Regions from separate parts of the Streptomyces corchorusii genome, predicted to be linked through region 1. Evidence: riboswitches for the same ligand, from Rfam matches in the RefSeq annotation. Region 1 holds a riboswitch; each other region holds the start of a gene.

Region 1 (4,203 bases):
CCTCCGCCGGCTCCGGGCGCTCCAGCGGGTCCTCGCGCAGACAGGCCGTCACCAGCGGGCGGATGTCGTCCGGCACGCCGGACAGGTCGAAGTCGCGGGTGAGGATGCGCAGCAGGACCACCGAGTCCTGGCCCTCCCCGAACGGCTCCCGGCCGGCCGCCGCGTACGCGAGGACCGCGCCGAGGGAGAAGACGTCGCTGGGCGGGCCGACCTGGCCGCCGTTGCGGATCTGCTCCGGCGAGACGTAGCCGACCGAGCCGACGACCGCGCCGGTGCGGGTCAGCGCGGTGGCCTCCAGCGCCCGGACGATCCCGAAGTCGATGACCCGCGGCCCGTCCGGGCCCAGCAGGATGTTCGACGGCTTCAGGTCCCGGTGGACCAGCCCCTTGGCGTGGATGGCCGCCAGCGCCTCGCCGAGCGCGGCGGCGAGGATCCGGACCGCGGGGCGCGGCAGCGCGCCGTGGTCCAAGATGGCGTCCCGCAGGTTGGGTCCGGAGACGAACTCCGTTGCCATCCAGGGCCGTTCGGCATCGGTGTCGGCGTCCACGACCCGTGCGGTGTAGGTGTCCGCGCCGCCGACGGTCTGGGCGGCGCGGACCTCGTGGCGGAAGCGGGCGCGGAAGGTGCGGTCCTCGGCGTGCTCGGCCCGTACCACCTTCACCGCGAGCCGCAGCCCGGTGCGGGACTCGGCGAGGTAGACCTCGCCCATGCCGCCCGCGCCCAGTCTGTGCGTGGTGGCGTACGGGCCGATGTGGCGCGGATCTGTGGCGCGCAGCGGCTGCACTCCGGGGTCCCCCTGTCCGACGTGGTGTCAAGGGGAGGTTATAGCGCCGTTCAGACCGCCGGCACGCAGCGGCCGTCCTCCGTGCGGTACTGCCACTTCGCGCCCTCCGCCACCAGTTCCCTGACGGCGTTGACGAAGCGCTCCACGTGCTCGTCCGGCGTGCCCGCGCCGAAGCTGACGCGGATGGCGTTGAGGGACTTCTCGCCCGGGGCCGCCTCGGGGGCGCCGCACTCGCCCTGGGTCTGCGGGTCGCTGCCGAGCAGGGTGCGGACCAGGGGGTGGGCGCAGAAGAGGCCGTCGCGGACGCCGATGCCGTACTCGGCGGAGAGCGCGGCGGCGAAGTGCGAGCTGTTCCAGCCCTCGACGACGAAGGAGAGGACGCCGACGCGCGGGGCGTCGTCGCCGAAGAGGGACAGCACGCGCACCTCGGGCACCTCGGCCAGGCCCTCGCGGACCTTGGCGATCAGGTGCTGTTCGCGGGCGACGAGGGTGTCCCAGCCGGCCTCGGTGAGGGCCTTGCAGGCGGAGGCGATGGCGTAGGCGCCGATGACGTTCGGGGAGCCCGCCTCGTGCCGGGCCGCGGTCTCGTGCCACTCGACGGCCACGCCGCCGTCCTGGCGCCGGGTGACCCTGCGGCTGGCGCCGCCGCCCGCGAGGTACGGCTCGGCCGCCTGGAGCCAGTCGGCGCGGCCGGCCAGGACACCGGAGCCGAAGGGGGCGTACAGCTTGTGGCCGGAGAAGGCGATCCAGTCGACGTCCAGGTCACGCAGGTCCACCGGGTGGTGCGGGGCCAGCTGGGCGGCGTCCAGGACGATGCGGGCGCCGTGGGCGTGGGCGGCGGCGGCCAGTTCGCGCACCGGCCACAGCTCGCCGGTGACGTTGGAGGCGCCGGTGACGCAGACCAGGGCCGGGCCGTACGGGTCGCGGCCGGCGAGGGCCCGCTCCAGGGTCTCCACGGCCTGCCGCGGGGTGCGCGGGGCGTCGAGGTAGGTGACCCGCGCGTCCTGCCAGGGCAGCAGGGAGGCGTGGTGCTCGGTCTCGAAGACGAAGACCTCGCAGTCGGCCGGGATCGCCCGGGCCAGCAGGTTGAGGGAGTCGGTGGTCGAACGGGTGAAGATCACCTGGTCGGCCGGGCGGCAGCCGAGGAACTCGGCGACCGTCTTGCGGGCGTTCTCGAACAGGTCGGTGGAGAGCTGGGAGAGGTAGCCGGCGCCGCGGTGGACACTGCCGTAGTACGGGGCGTACGCGGCGACGTCGTCCCAGACGCGCTGGAGGGCGGGGGCGCTGGCGGCGTAGTCCAGGGCGGCGTAGCTGACTTCGCCGCCGGTGACCAGCGGGACGGTGACATCTCGCCCCAGAACGGGCAGAGGGGTGCAAACGGACTGGTCGGCGGCAGCGGTGGAGACAGACATGGCGGAACTCCCGTGAAGGCATGCGAAGAAGAGAGAAAAAGGGGTGTGCGGAGGCGGGGCTCTGCGGCCCTAACGCATTCGCTTGCTCACGGAAGACTCCCTCGAACGACCAGGACCCCTGGTGTGTGAGGGGTCCGCGCTTGCCGTAGGCCTTGCTGCCGTACGACCTGGTCTTCACCCGGGGCACCCCGCCACGGACGGAGGGTTGCCGGACAGTCGGCCGGGGCCTCATGACTGTCACTCATGACCTGGTACAGGAACGTACTGAAGTGATCGTCGTCCCGCAACCCGTGTCCGGATCGCGGGACGACTCCCAGGGGCGTCAGGCGTTGCTGACGGCCACCCAGCGCTCCAGGGTGCGCTTGGCCGCGCCCGAGTCGATCGACTCCGCGGCCCGCGCCATGCCCGCGCGGATCTGCTCGGTGAGCGGCGCGTCCGTCGGCTCCAGGGCCACCAGCGCCGCCGCCGAGTTCAGCAGCACGGCGTCCCGTACGGCCCCCCGCTCGCCGTCCAGCAGCCGGCGGGCGACCTCGGCGTTGTAGGAGGCGTCGGCGCCGCGCAGGGCGTCCACGGGGACGAGGTCGATGCCGGCCTCGCGCGGGTCGAAGACCTCCTCCGTGACCTTGCCGTCCCGGACCACCCACACCCGGGAGGCGGCGGTGACGGTCAGCTCGTCCAGGCCGTCCTCGCCCCGGAAGACCAGTGCGGAGTTGCCGCGCTCGGCGAGGACACCGGCGACGATCGGCGCCATGCGGGGATCCGCGACACCGACGGCCTGCGACCGCACCTGCGCGGGGTTGGTCAGCGGGCCCAGCACGTTGAAGGTGGTCCGGATGCCCAACTGGCCGCGGGCCGCGGCGACATGGCGCAGGGACGGGTGGAACCGCACCGCGAAGCAGATGGTGATGCCGGCCTCCTCGGCCACCTCGGCCACCCGCTGCGGACTCAGGTTGAGGTTGACGCCCAGCTTCTCCAGGACGTCGGAGGAGCCGGAGGCGGAGGACGCGGCGCGGTTGCCGTGCTTGACGACCTTCGCCCCCGTGCCCGCGACGACGATCGAGGACATGGTGGAGATGTTCACCGTCTTCGCGCCGTCGCCGCCGGTGCCGACGATGTCCACGGCCGGACCGGGCACCTCGATGACGTTCGCGTGTGCGTACATCGTCCGGACCAGTCCGGTGATCTCCTGGACCGTCTCGCCCTTGGCCCGCAGCGCCACCATGAACCCGGCGATCTGCGCGTCGGTCGCCTCCCCGCGCATGATCAGGTCCATCGCCCAGGCGGTGTCGTCGGCGGACAGGTCCCGGCCGTCCAGCAGACCGTTCAGCAGGGCGGGCCAGGAGCGGCCCGCCGCGGTGTCGCCTCCAGCGGGGGTCACAGCGCTCATCAGCCGCTCCTTGAACAGGTTCCTGCTACGTCGTACACCACCCTATCCAGCCGGGCGGCACGGCGAAGGGCCCCGTCCGGGTTGCGGACGGGGCCCTTCAGCGTGGCGTGGCGACGCGGGGATCAGTGGTGGCCGTGGCCGCTCGTGATCTCCTTGTACTCCTCGACGGTCGGCTTCGGGATCTGGTTGTCCTCGCCGAAGTAGGCGTTGGACAGCTTCGCCCGCAGCTTCTCCGAGGCCGGGACCTTGCGCTCGACCCCGTTCTCGTCGACCGTCGGACCGATCTCGGCCGGCCGGTACTGCTCGTGCGAGGTGAGCGTGTGCAGCTGCTCCTGGCTGAGCGGCTCGTGCACCTCGATGAACTCACCGTGCGGCAGCCGCTTGATGATGCCGGTCTCGCGGCCGTGCAGCACCTTGTCGCGGTCGCGGCGCTGGAGACCCAGGCAGATCCGCTTGGTGGCGATGAAGGCGAGGACCGGAGCCACGAAGTAGGCGATCCGGACGAACCAGGTGACCGCGTTGATCGACAGGTGGAAGTGCGTGGCGAAGATGTCGTTGCCGCCACCGATCAGCATCACGAAGTACACGGTCAGCCAGGCGACACCGAACGCCGTACGCGT
Region 2 (4,203 bases), on a different contig from region 1:
GTACAGGGCGCAGGCCGCGCCCGTCATTCCGGCCCCGACGACCACGACATCGCAGGTCAGTAGCTTCGCCACGCCAGTACTATGTCACATGTTCCTCTCTCTGAGGAGTACCCGGCGCCGACATCGATCCCCAGGCGTGGACGCCCCCTTGACGTCGTACGGAGCCCGTTCGACACTCCAGGGAGGGAATCCTAGTGAACAGGTAGGGAATCATGACGCGCCGCGGAACGGGCACCGGCCGGACGGGCCGGACGCCGTTGCGCGTACCCCTGCTCACCTCCCGTCGCCACATCGACCTCCAGCGCGTTTGCAGCGCGATCAGCCGCCACCGCTGAGCCGGGCCGCCCCTTCGCCCCCACCGGCCGGTCACGCCCGCGCCGGCGCGCCCCTTCGCACACCCACCACCCGGGGAGACGCATGTCCATCACTCCGCTCGCCGCCGTCCCGTCCACCCGCGCCACCGCACCCGTCTTCCGGGGCCGGATCGGCCGGGACGCGCGCAGCGGCCACTACGCCGTGCCGCACCGCTACCGGCTCCATCTGTCGACCGCCTGCCCCGACGGGCTGCGCCTCGCCGTCGGCCACAGCCTGCTCGGCCTGGACGCCCGTTGTCCCGTCACCCTCCTGCCCGCCGTCCCGGACTGTCCCGGCGGCGGCCACGCCGTGCTCCGCCCGCTCTACGAGGCGAGCGCCCACCACTACACCGGCCCGGCGCTCGCACCCGTGCTCAGCGACGACTGGTCCGGACGCATCGTCAGCACCCACACCCCCGACATCCTGCGCGACCTGGACCGCTTCAGGCCGGGCGGCGACGCCCGCCTGTACCCCTCCGGCCTGGAGTCCGTGATCGAGGCCGTCGAGCGGATGTGCGCCGAGGGCATCGAGGAGGCCGCGCAGAGCGCCGGACGCGCCGGTGCCGACCCCGCCGAACGAGCCGCCGCCCTCGACGTGCTGCTGGACACCCTGGGCCGGCTGGAGCGGCGGCTGAGCGGCGAGGAGTACCTGGCCGACGACCGGCTCACCGCCGCCGACATCGAGCTGTGGGTCACCCTCGTGCAGCTCGACACCGTCCACCGCTGCCACCTCGACGCCTCCGCCGTGCACCGCATCGCCGGCCACCACGCCCTGTGGGCCTACGCCCGCCGCCTGGCCGCCCACCCCGCCTTCGGCCGCCACCTCGACCTCGACGGCATCGCCCGCCGCCACCACGGCCGCTGCCAGGGCCTGGAGGCCGCCGGAGCCGCTGTCCAGATCCTGGACTGGGCAGGCCATGCCGCGGACGCCCCGGACGCTTCGCGCAGGTGAGAGCGGGCCTGTGATGTCCACTGGGCGGACGGCCGTTGACATTCGAACGGGCAACTGCCTTACTTACGGCTCAGAACGGTCATGAGCGTCAGCGCCAAGCCCTGGCTCGCTGACCGGCAACCCTCGCATCGCGGTGGGGTGCCCCAGGTGACGACCGGACCGGATGACGTTTTCGGTAAGCGCGAGGCCCCCCGGGGCCGCAACAGTGACAGGTGACGCCATGTACGCAGCTCCCAGGACGGCCGCGAGCCGCCCCCAGGGCTGCGTACCGTCGTACGCCGGTCTCCTCGTCGCCGACCGCGCCGTCGATCTGCTCCGCGTGAACAGCGCACTGTGTACCGCACCGGGCTCTGCCCGCTGTCAGGGCTGACGTCTCCTCCCAGCCCCCGCGTTCCCGCCGCACACCGTCCGTCCGGTGTGCCGTTGTCCGCCCAGCCCCCGGTTCCGCGCCTGTCCGTGCGCCGCCTCGTGCCCCAGTGCCGTCGTGGCCCACCTCCGCTCCCGCGCGGCCCCGGGGTGACCGACTCCGCCGGAGCCCGCCATGAGTGAACTCCCAGGCGCCGCCGTCTCCCTAGCCGAGGCGCCGGCCCCCGCCGACACACCGTCAGAATCCCCGTCCGCCCAGCGGGTCCAGCCGCTGCGCCGGCCCGGCCGGTGGATCGTCACCGCCGTCGTCCTCGTGCTCGTCGCGCAGATCCTGCACGGACTGGTCACGAACCCCTTCTACCAGTGGGACCGCTTCCGTTACTGGTTCCTGCGCCCCACCGTCCTCGACGGCCTCCTCGTCACCCTCGAAGTCGCCGCGCTCAGCGCCGTCCTGGGGCTCCTCGGCGGCATCCTGCTGGCACTCGCCCGGCTCTCCGGGAGCCCGGTGCTGCGCGCGGTCAGCTGGACCTACACCTGGCTGTTCCGCTCCGTACCGCTCATCGTCGTACTGATCTTCCTGTACAACTTCAGTGCCCTGTACAAGACGTTGAGCCTCGGCGTGCCGTTCGGACCCGCCTTCGTCACCTTCGACGAGTCCCGGCTGGCCACGGACATGACGATCGCCGTCATCGGCCTCAGCCTCAACGAGGCGGCGTACGCGGCCGAGGTGGTCCGCGGCGGCATCCTCTCCGTCGACCAGGGACAGCACGAGGCCGCCGCCGCGCTCGGCCTGCCCCAGGGCTACCGGTTCCGCAGGATCGTCTTCCCGCAGGCCCTCAGGTCCATCACCCCGAACTACGTCAACCAGCTCATCGGCCTCGTCAAGAGCACGTCCCTGGTCTTCTACGTGTCGCTGCTCGACCTGTTCGGCGCGGTGCAGTCGATGGGCAGCACCTACCCCGGTGACGTCGTGCCGCTGCTGATGGTCGCCACCGTCTGGTACCTGATCCTCACCAGCGCCGTGTCCGTCGTCCAGTTCTACGTCGAGCGGTACTACGCCCGGGGCGCCACCCGCACCCTGCCGCCGACCCCCTTGCAGAAGGCCCGGGCCGGCCTCGCCGACCTGCGGGCCCGGCTGAGCCGGGAGGCCGCCGTATGACCGCGCAGACCCTGCCGAAGGCCGCCCCCGCCGCGCTCGAAGTGCACGGCGTCCACAAGTGGTACGGCTCCCACCGCGTCCTCGACGGCATCGACCTGACCGTCCGCCCCGGCGAGGTCACGGTGATCCTCGGACCGTCCGGCTCCGGCAAGTCCACGCTGCTCAGGGTCGTCAACCACCTGGAGAAGCCCGAGATCGGCCACGTCAGCGTGGGCGGCGAGCTGATCGGGGTGAAGCGGCACGGGGACCGGCTCAGGGAACTCAGCGAGCGCGCCATCCTCGCCCAGCGCAGCCGGATCGGCTTCGTCTTCCAGAACTTCAACCTCTTCCCGCACCTGACCGTCCTGGAGAACGTCGCCGCGGCACCCGCCGCCACCGGCAGGCTGACCAGGGCGGCGGCCCGGGAACTCGCCCGGGAACTCCTCGACCGCGTCGGACTCGGCGACAAGACCGGCGCCTACCCGCGGCAGCTGTCCGGCGGCCAGCAGCAGCGCGTCGCCATCGCCCGCGCCCTCGCCCTGCGGCCCGGGATCATCCTCTTCGACGAGCCGACCTCGGCACTCGATCCCGAACTCGTCGGCGAGGTGCTGGCCGTCATCAAGGACCTGGCCACCAGCGGCACCACCCTCGTCATCGTCACCCACGAGATCGGCTTCGCCCGCGAGGTCGCCGACCGGGTCGTCTTCATCGACGGCGGCCGGATCGTCGAACAGGGCCCGCCCGGCGAGGTGCTGGACCGGCCCCGGCATACACGGACCCGGGAATTCCTCGGCAAGGTGCTCTGACCGCGCCGCCCGGCAAGGTGTCCGGGCTCGGCCGCTCGGGCCCTCCACGACCCCCACCCCCCACCGCACTCCCATCGCTCATCACCCTCATCAGCGAGACAAGGACAGCCACGCCATGCCCAGCCACCTCTCCCGACGCGCCGTGTTCCGCGGCATCACCGCGGCGACCGCCGTCGCCACCCTCGCCACCGGGCTCGCCGCCTGCGGAGGCGACAGCGAAGCCGTCACCAAGACCGACACCGCCGGCACGGTGACCGTGGGGCGGCTGTCCAACGGAGCCGCCAAGGAGACCGCGCTGAAGGTCTCCGAAGTGAAGTCCATCAGCGCCGAACTGCCCGCCTCCGTGCGCAGGAGCGGCAAGCTCGTCATCGGCGTCGGAGCCCTGCCCTCGGGCTCCGCGCCGCTGAACTTCGTGGGCAGCGACCAGAAGACCCTCACCGGCTCCGAGCCCGACCTCGGCCGCCTGGTGGCCGCGGTCCTCGGCCTGAAGCCCGAGATCAGGAACTCCACCTGGGAGAACCTCTTCGTCGGCGTCGACAGCGGCAAGGTCGACGTGGCGTTCTCCAACGTCACCGTCACCGAGGAACG
Region 3 (4,203 bases), on a different contig from region 1:
ACTACTCCCCGGAGCTCACGGACCTCTCCGGGCGGTACGCCGTCGTCGACGGCGCCTCCTCCGGCAAGCAGTACATCGGTGAGTTCGCCACCGCCGGGGCGGGCAAGGTCCTGCTCAAGCGCGACCGGGTCGCCGCGGCCGTGTGGGGGAGCACGCTGTGGAGCGGCGCCGCGAGCGGCGGGAAGGTCACGGCCACCCGGCTCCCCGCGGGAACCGCCGTCGAGTCCTTCACCACCCGCGACGGCTGCACCCCGTCCGACCTCCAGGCCGTGGGCCGCTTCGTCTACTGGGTCTGCCGGGACGCCTGGGGCGACGTACACGGCGCGGGCCTGTACGACCGTACGACCAAGCGCACCTCCACCGCCCCGGACAGCCGGGTCCTGCTCGGGGACGGATACCTGGTCGAGCGGGTTCCCGGCACCCAGTCGCACAGCGGGCTGAGGCTGCTCGACCTGCACAACGGGCTGCCGGCCGGCGGCAGTCACACCGACCTGCCGAGCCGCGAGCTGGCCGACTGGACCGACCTCGGCCAGGAGAACACCGGGGCCGGGACCAGCTGGACCGTGGACCGCTTCGGCGGCGGCGTCGCCTACGCCGACCGCGACCAGCGCGTGCACGTCGTACCGGCCGGCGTCCCGGCGTCACCGCTCACGGCCGTCGACGCCACGGTCACCGCGGGCTCCGCGAACTGGTCCGGCACCTGGTGGCTGTCCAAGCCCGCCGCCGACTGGAAGGTGACCGTGCGCCGGAAGGCGTCCGGCGCCACCGTCCGTACGCTCTCCGGCGGCACGGCCCGGGGCCTGCTGACGGCCGCCTGGGACGGCAGGGACACCGCGGGCCGCCTGGTCGCCAACGGCGCCTACACCTGGACCCTCACCGCCCGGCCCGCCGACGGCCAGGGCGCCGCGCTCACCCTCTCCGGAGACGTCAAGGTGACCGCCGGAACGGCGGCACCGCGCGACTACGCCGGCAACGACGGGGTCGGTGACGTCCTCACCCTCAGCTCCTCCGGCACCCTCACCGTCCGGCGCGGCACCGGTACGGGCACGCTGGGCGGCACCGTCTCCGGCTCCGGCTGGCCGGCCACCGCCCGGATCGTGCCGTTCGGCGACCTGGACGGCGACCACTGCAACGACGTGCTGGTCCGCACCGGCGGCGCCCTGCGGGCGTACCGCCCGGCCTGCGGCAAGGCCCCGACGCCCGCCACGCACTCCACCTCGCTCGGCACCTCCGGCTGGAACGCGTACGACGTCCTGACCTCACCCGGCGACGTCAACGGCGACGGCCGGCCCGACCTGATCGGCCGCCAGTCCTCGACCGGGGACGTCTACCTCTTCAAGGGCACGGCGAACGGCAGGCTCGCCGCGCGCACGAAGATCGCCTCCCACTGGACCGGCTACAAGAAGATCGTCGGCGCCGGTGACCTCACCGGCGACGGCCGCGGCGACCTCCTCGTCCAGGACAAGTCCGACGAGCTGTGGCGGTACGAGGCCAACACCACGGGCACGGGCGGCTTCAAGGCCCGCGTCAAGGTGTTCGCCGACTGGGGCGCCTCCTACAACGCCGTCGTCGGCGCGGGCGACTTCACCGGCGACGGCCGCGCGGACCTCGTGGCCCGCGACACGGCGGGCACCGTGTGGCGCTACAACGGCAACGGCAAGGGCTCGTTCGGGGGCCGCGTGAAGATCGCCACGGGGTGGAAGGGGTACAAGGCCGTCATGTGACGGCAGATGTGACGCCACATGCGACGTCAGACGTGGCGTCACGTGACGGCGGCGACGGGGCCCGTGCTGGACTTCGCGCTGGGCCCCGTGGCAGGATCCGCCTCGGTCACGAAGCCGATCGCGCCCCTGGACGAGCGTCGGCTGGCAACCTCGCTCACCGCGCAAGGTGCCCTCCAGGGAAGACCGGGCCCCCACGGTCCCGTGGGGGTAAGCGCGGATCTCCCTGCCCGGCGGGTAAGGGGGTCCCTCTCGAACGGAGACCCTCATGGCCGCCGGCGTCCCGATCACGCACACCCCTCGGTGGGCTCTCTACCAGCAGGCCGTCGTGGACGTGGAGTTGCCCGAAGGACCGGTCCGCGTCACCCCGGCACCGCCCGGGGTGGCGGTGGGCCGGTTCCCCGTCCCGCACGGGGAGACCATCCACGTGGTCACGGCCCACAATCCCCGGGGCACCCACGCCTCCCGGCAGCACAACCACCGCGCGCATCAACGACTGCTCGGCCTGCTGCGCGGACGGGGGCTCGCGTGGTGGCCCGCTGTCGGCGGTGACCCGGACGGCCGGCACACCGAGGTGAGCGTGGCGATCGTCGGCCTGAGCGACGACGAAGCGCGCGCGCTGGGACGGGAGTTCGGGCAGGACGCGGTGTTCGCCTGGTCGGCGCCGGCATGGCGGCTGCTCGCCTGCTTCGGCGCCGGGGAGGCACTGACACTCGGATGGCGGGCTGCGGAAGGACTTTCAGGGTCTTTGCCCGCGGGCGCGCTGAGCGGGTGCGCGGAGTTTCCCCCAGGGTGCTGACGGCTTTCGGCCACCGGCTGTACGGTCTCCCCGAGTTGATGTTCGTACCGTCGCCAGTTCGAAGGCGGGCGGGTCGTGCGGGGAAGGCGGTCGCGGTGACCGGAACCGATGTGGGAGCGACGGACGCGGCGGACCGGGGCGCGCGCCGCCTGCCCCGGGTGCGCGGGTTCGCCGCATGGCCGCCGCAGGGCTCGCCGAAGGAGGAGGGCAAGGCGCTCCGGGCGGGTGTGCCGCGCTCCGCCCACCGCACGCTGGACCTGGACGCCGCGCGCCCCGACGCGGTGAGCGCGGTGGCCGAGTCCAACGCCGGCCGCCTCGCCGAACTGACCCCGCTGCGCGTGGGCCGGATGGCGGCCACCCCCTTCGCCTTCCTGCGCGGCTCCGCCGCACTCATGGCGTACGACCTCGCGCGCACCCCCACCACCAGGATCGCCACCCAGATCTGCGGTGACGCCCACGCGGCCAACTTCGGGCTGTACGGCGACGCCCGCGGCGACCTCGTCATCGACCTCAACGACTTCGACGAGACCGCGCACGGCCCCTGGGAGTGGGACCTCAAGCGGCTCGTGGCCTCGCTGGTGCTCGCCGGCCGCGAGGCGGGCGCCGACGAGGACACCTGCCGCGCCGCGGCCCGGGACGCGGCCGGCGCCTACCGCCGCACCATGCGGCTGCTCGCCAAACTGCCCGCGCTCGACGCCTGGAACGCCATCGCGGACGAGGAACTGGTCTCCCACACCGACGCCCACGACCTGCTCGGCACGCTCCAGCGGGTCTCGGAGAAGGCCCGGGCCAACACCAGCGGCCGGTTCGCCGCGAAGTCGACCGAGCCGGTGCCGGACGGCGGACGCCGGTTCGTGCCCGCGCCGCCGGTGCTGCGCCGCGTACCGGACGCGGAGGCCGCCGCGGTCGCCGCGTCCCTGGAGTCGTACGTCGGCACCCTCGGCGAGGACCGCCACCCGCTGCTCGCCCGGCACGCCGTGCACGACGTCGCCTTCCGGGTGGTCGGCACCGGCAGCGTCGGCACCCGGTCCTACGTCGTCCTGCTCCTCGACCACCGGGGCGAGCCCCTGGTCCTCCAGGTGAAGGAGGCCCGTCCCTCCGCGCTCGTCCCGCACCTGGTCACGGCCGGTTTCGAGGCGCCCGCGGTGCCGCACGAGGGGCGCCGCGTGGTCCTCGGGCAGAAGCGGATGCAGGTCGTCAGCGACACCTTGCTGGGCTGGACCACCGTCGAGGGGCGCCCGTACCAGGTGCGGCAGTTCCGCAACCGCAAGGGCAGCGTCGACCCGGCCGCCCTCGCCGCCGACCAGATCGACGACTACGGCCGCATGACCGGCGCCCTGCTGGCCCGCGCCCACTCCCACAGCGCCGACCCCCGGCTGATCGCCGGCTACTGCGGCAAGAACGAGGAGCTGGACGAGGCGATGGCCGCGTTCGCCGTCGCCTACGCCGACCGCACGGAGGCGGACCACGCCGAGCTGGTCGCGGGGATCAGGGCGGGGCGGATCGAGGCGGAGCTGGGGGTCTGAGGGGGGTCCGGGGAGGGTGCAGCGGGACGGTTTGCCGGGAGTTCGCCGGAGTCCGAGCGGTGGCGTGCCGGGGTCCGAGGGGTGGTGCGCCGGGAGCGTGGGAACCGCGCCCGGGCCGAGCCGGGGCAACGGCTACGCTGGGCGGGTGACAACCCCG
Region 4 (4,203 bases), on a different contig from region 1:
TCGGGCGGGCGGCATGAAATCCAGGGCCCGCGACCCGGAGACCGGGGCCGTGTTCCCCAACTCTACCGCGCTCAATCACACAGAATTGCCCCCTCCGCTTCTCTCACGGAGGGGGCAATCGGGCGAACAGCCGGTAACCGCGGTTACCGAAGGTAATGAGCGGGCCGATCCGCGGCTCAGCCGCCGGCGACCGCCGGGATGATCGAGACGCCGGCGCCCTCCGGGGTCACCGTGTCCAGACCCTGCTCAAAACGGACGTCGTCGTCGTTGACGTACACGTTCACGAACCGGCGCAGCTTGCCCTGGTCGTCCAGCACGCGCGCGGCGATGCCCGTGTGGTTCTTCTCCAGGTCGGCGATGACCTCGCCGAGCGTCGTCCCCTCGGCGGCGACCTCGGCCCGCCCGCCGGTGTAGGTGCGCAGGATGGTGGGGATGCGAACGGTCACGCTCATGCGAGGCCAGCCTCTCGGAAGGAGTCCAGGGTCGGGCGGATGGTGGCGGTGAGGCCGGTGCCGGCCACCGCGTCCAGGGTCTTCAGGCCGTCGCCGGTGTTGAGGACGACCGTGGTCTTCGCCGGGTCCAGCACGCCCGCCTCCAGCAGCTTGCGGGTGACGCCGACGGTCACGCCGCCGGCGGTCTCCGCGAAGATGCCCTCGGTCCGCGCGAGCAGCTTGATCGCGTCCACGACCTCCTCGTCCGTCACGTCCTCCACGGCACCGCCGGTGCGGCGCGCGATGTCCAGGACGTACGGCCCGTCGGCCGGGTTGCCGATGGCCAGGGACTTGGCGATGGTGTTCGGCTTCTGGGGCCGTACGACGTCGTGGCCGGCCTTGAAGGCGGTGGAGACCGGGGAGCAGCCCTCGGCCTGGGCGCCGAAGATCTTGTACGGCCTGTCCTCGACCAGACCGAGCTTGATCAGCTCCTGGAGCCCCTTGTCGATCTTCGTGAGCTGGGAACCGGAGGCGATCGGGACCACGATCTGGTCCGGCAGCCGCCAGCCGAGCTGCTCGCAGATCTCGTACGCCAGGGTCTTGGAGCCCTCCGCGTAGTACGGCCGCAGGTTGACGTTGACGAAGCCCCAGCCCTCGCCGGCCGGGTCGCCGATCAGCTCGGAGCAGAAGCGGTTCACGTCGTCGTAGTTGCCCTCGATGCCGACGAGTTCACCGCCGTAGACCGCGGCCATCACGATCTTGCCCTGCTCCAGGTCGTGCGGGATGAACACGCAGGAGCGGAAGCCGGCGCGGGCGGCGGCGGCGCCGACGGCGCCGGCCAGGTTGCCGGTCGAGGAGCACGACAGGGTGGTGAAGCCGAAGGCGCGGGCGGCCTCCAGGGCCTGGGCCACGACCCGGTCCTTGAAGGAGTGGGTCGGGTTGCCGGAGTCGTCCTTCACGTACAGACCGCCGGTCACGCCCAGCTCGCGGGCCAGGTTGTCGGCCTGGACGAGCTTGGTCCAGCCCGGGTTGATGTTCGGCTTGCCGGCGACGTCCGCCGGTACCGGCAGCAGGGGCGCGTAGCGCCAGATGTTCGCGGGGCCCGCCTCGATGCGGCGGCGCAGTTCCTCGGTGTCGTAGCCGGAGAAGTCGTAGGCGATCTCCAGCGGGCCGAAGCACTCCTCGCAGGCGAAGACCGGGCCGAGCGGCACCCGGTGACCGCACTCGCGACAGCTCAGGGCCGCGGCGGGGCCGAGGTCGACGGTGGATTCGCTGGTGGTGGCAACTGTCTGCACAGCCATGGAGGCGAGGCCCTTTCTCCTCATCTTCCTCACGACGCATCTCGCCGTGAGACGGAATTGGCACCTTCCCTGGCCGTGAGCCTCGCGCGAACGAGTCCGGTCAGGGGGGTTGCCGGGGCTTCACCGGGCCGTGTCCCTCTGCCCCTCTGGATGAGCGGTATGCGGTTGTAGAACGCACCCGACCCCCGACATGCGATGGTCATCGGCGTTGTTCAAGACTGTAACCGACGGCCGGGACAGTTGAGATAGTCGTCCGAACCGCGAGACACGAGGAGCCACAGACTGTGCTGGAAGAAGTCGAGCGCTGGCTGACCGCCCGGTCCTGGTCCGTGGCCGATCGCCCGCTGCACCAGATCCTCGCCGCCAAGCAGCGCACGGGCCAGAGCATCAGCGTCGTGCTGCCCGCGCTCAACGAGGAGGAGACCGTCGGCGACATCGTCGGGGTCATCCGCCACGACCTCGTGGAGCAGGTGCCGCTCGTCGACGAGATCGTGGTCGTCGACTCGGGCTCCACCGACCGCACCTCCGAGGTCGCCGCGCGCGCGGGCGCCCGGGTCGTCCACCGGGACGCCATCCTGCCGCGCGTCCCGGCCGTCCCCGGCAAGGGCGAGGTGCTGTGGCGGTCGCTGCTGGTGACCGGCGGGGACATCGTCTGCTTCATCGACGCGGACCTCAGGGAGTTCTCCTCCGACTTCGTCTCCGGGATCGTCGGCCCGCTGCTCACCGACCCGGACGTCGACCTGGTCAAGGCGATGTACGACCGTCCGCTCGGCGGCAGTGCCGGGCAGGGCGGCCGGGTCACCGAACTCATGGCCCGTCCGCTGCTGAACATGCACTGGCCGCAGCTGGCCGGGTTCGTGCAGCCGCTGGGCGGCGAGTACGCGGCCCGCCGCACGCTGCTGGAACAGCTGCCGTTCCCCGTGGGCTACGGCGTGGAGCTGGGCATGCTGGTGGACGCGCTGCACCTGGTGGGCCTGGACGCGCTGGCCCAGGTCGACGTGGGCGTGCGCAGGCACCGGCACCAGGACGGGCAGGCGCTCGGCCGGATGGCCGCCGCGATCTACCGCACCGCCCAGCTCCGGCTCGCCCGCGGCCATCTGGTCCGGCCCGCGCTGACCCAGTTCGAGCGGGGGGAGGCCGGGTTCGAGCCGCGCACCTACTCGGTGGACACCGAGGAACGGCCGCCCATGGTGGAGATCGCGGAGTACGCCGAACGGAAGGTGGCCTGAACGGGCCGTATACGGTCGGCCCGCCGGGCGGGCCGTACGTTTGAGCGGTCGGGGGCCGGGCTAGGTTGAGGCGTATGGCTTCCACGCTCGATGCTGCTCAGAAGGCTCAGGTGCTGGTCGCGTCGAACCGCGGCCCGGTCTCCTATCAGGTGGGCGAGGACGGCTCGCTGCACGCCCGGCGGGGCGGCGGCGGGGTGGTCTCGGGACTGTCCTCCATCGGGTCCGGTCCGGGCTCGGTGTGGGTGTGCGCCGCGCTCGGCGACGGTGACCGGGCGGCCGTCCGGCGCGCGGACGGCGGGCTGCTGCCGGCCGAGGACACCGGCGGGCAGCGGGTGCGGATGCTCGACATCGACGCGACCGTGCACGCCGAGGCGTACAACGACATCGCCAACTCGGTGCTCTGGTTCGTCCACCACATGCTGTACCAGACCCCGCTGGAACCGGTCTTCGACGCCGGTTTCCGGCGGCAGTGGGCGTCGTACGAGTCCTACAACCGGGCGTTCGCCGAGGCGCTGGCCGAGGAGGCGGCCGAGGGCGCGGCCGTGCTGATCCAGGACTACCACCTGGCCCTCGCCCCCCGCATGCTCCGCCAGCTCCGGCCCGACCTGCGCATCGGCCACTTCTCGCACACCCCGTGGGCGCCGCCGGACTACTTCCGGCTCCTCCCCGACGACATCGCGGCCGAGCTGCTCAGCGGCATCCTGGGCGCGGACCGGGCGGCGTTCCTCACCCAGCGGTGGGCGGACGCGTTCACGGACTGCTGCCACGCGGTGCTCGGGCCCGGTATCCCCTCCGGCACCCGGATCGGGGTGCACGGGCTGGGCGCGGACGCGGACTTCCTGCGCAAGCGGGCGCACGAGCCGGACGTGGACGAGCGGATGGCGGCGCTGCGGACGGAGATCGGAGAAGGCCGCAAGACGATCGTCCGGGTGGACCGGACCGAGCTGTCCAAGAACATCGTGCGCGGGCTGCTGGCGTACGAGCAGCTGCTGGAGGACCACCCCGAGTGGCGGGAGAAGGTCGTCCACGTGGCCTTCGCCTACCCCTCCCGGCAGGACCTCGCCGTGTACCGCGAGTACACCGCGCAGGTCCGGCAGGTCGCGGACGAGATCAACGAGCGGTACGGCACGGCCGGCTGGACCCCGGTCGTGCTGCACGTGAAGGACGACTTCGCCCGCTCCCTGGCCGCGTACCGGCTGGCCGACGTGGCGCTGGTGAACCCCATCCGGGACGGCATGAACC

What was found. Region 1 has a riboswitch for S-adenosylmethionine ahead of AQJ11_RS19240 (aminotransferase class V-fold PLP-dependent enzyme). Riboswitches for the same ligand answer to the same signal wherever they lie in the genome.
Region 2: another riboswitch for S-adenosylmethionine. It lies ahead of AQJ11_RS07155 (amino acid ABC transporter permease); the one in region 1 lies ahead of AQJ11_RS19240 (aminotransferase class V-fold PLP-dependent enzyme).
Region 3: another riboswitch for S-adenosylmethionine. It lies ahead of AQJ11_RS17215 (DUF3293 domain-containing protein); the one in region 1 lies ahead of AQJ11_RS19240 (aminotransferase class V-fold PLP-dependent enzyme).
Region 4: another riboswitch for S-adenosylmethionine. It lies ahead of thrC (threonine synthase); the one in region 1 lies ahead of AQJ11_RS19240 (aminotransferase class V-fold PLP-dependent enzyme).

The regions. Positions count from the first base shown of each region.
Region 1 is NZ_KQ948357.1:160,461-164,663, reverse strand. It holds gene AQJ11_RS19245 (serine/threonine-protein kinase) at 1-784, opposite strand, end outside; gene AQJ11_RS19240 (aminotransferase class V-fold PLP-dependent enzyme) at 835-2,196, opposite strand; SAM riboswitch class IV at 2,328-2,445, opposite strand; gene trpD (anthranilate phosphoribosyltransferase) at 2,519-3,583, opposite strand; gene qcrB (cytochrome bc1 complex cytochrome b subunit) at 3,706-4,203, opposite strand, start outside.
Region 2 is NZ_KQ948352.1:670,302-674,504, forward strand. It holds gene AQJ11_RS07145 (NAD(P)/FAD-dependent oxidoreductase) at 1-72, opposite strand, end outside; gene AQJ11_RS52360 (putative leader peptide) at 213-335, shown strand; gene AQJ11_RS07150 (glutathione S-transferase C-terminal domain-containing protein) at 418-1,305, shown strand; SAM riboswitch class IV at 1,383-1,493, shown strand; gene AQJ11_RS07155 (amino acid ABC transporter permease) at 1,847-2,830, shown strand; gene AQJ11_RS07160 (amino acid ABC transporter ATP-binding protein) at 2,827-3,615, shown strand; gene AQJ11_RS07165 (ABC transporter substrate-binding protein) at 3,731-4,203, shown strand, end outside.
Region 3 is NZ_KQ948356.1:369,871-374,073, reverse strand. It holds gene AQJ11_RS17220 (FG-GAP-like repeat-containing protein) at 1-1,724, shown strand, start outside; SAM riboswitch class IV at 1,829-1,944, shown strand; gene AQJ11_RS17215 (DUF3293 domain-containing protein) at 1,990-2,520, shown strand; gene AQJ11_RS17210 (DUF2252 domain-containing protein) at 2,559-4,046, shown strand; gene AQJ11_RS17205 (hypothetical protein) at 4,192-4,203, shown strand, end outside.
Region 4 is NZ_KQ948360.1:124,162-128,364, reverse strand. It holds gene AQJ11_RS26095 (MoaD/ThiS family protein) at 177-452, opposite strand; gene thrC (threonine synthase) at 449-1,732, opposite strand; SAM riboswitch class I at 1,750-1,889, opposite strand; gene AQJ11_RS26085 (glucosyl-3-phosphoglycerate synthase) at 2,017-2,961, shown strand; gene AQJ11_RS26080 (alpha,alpha-trehalose-phosphate synthase (UDP-forming)) at 3,036-4,203, shown strand, end outside.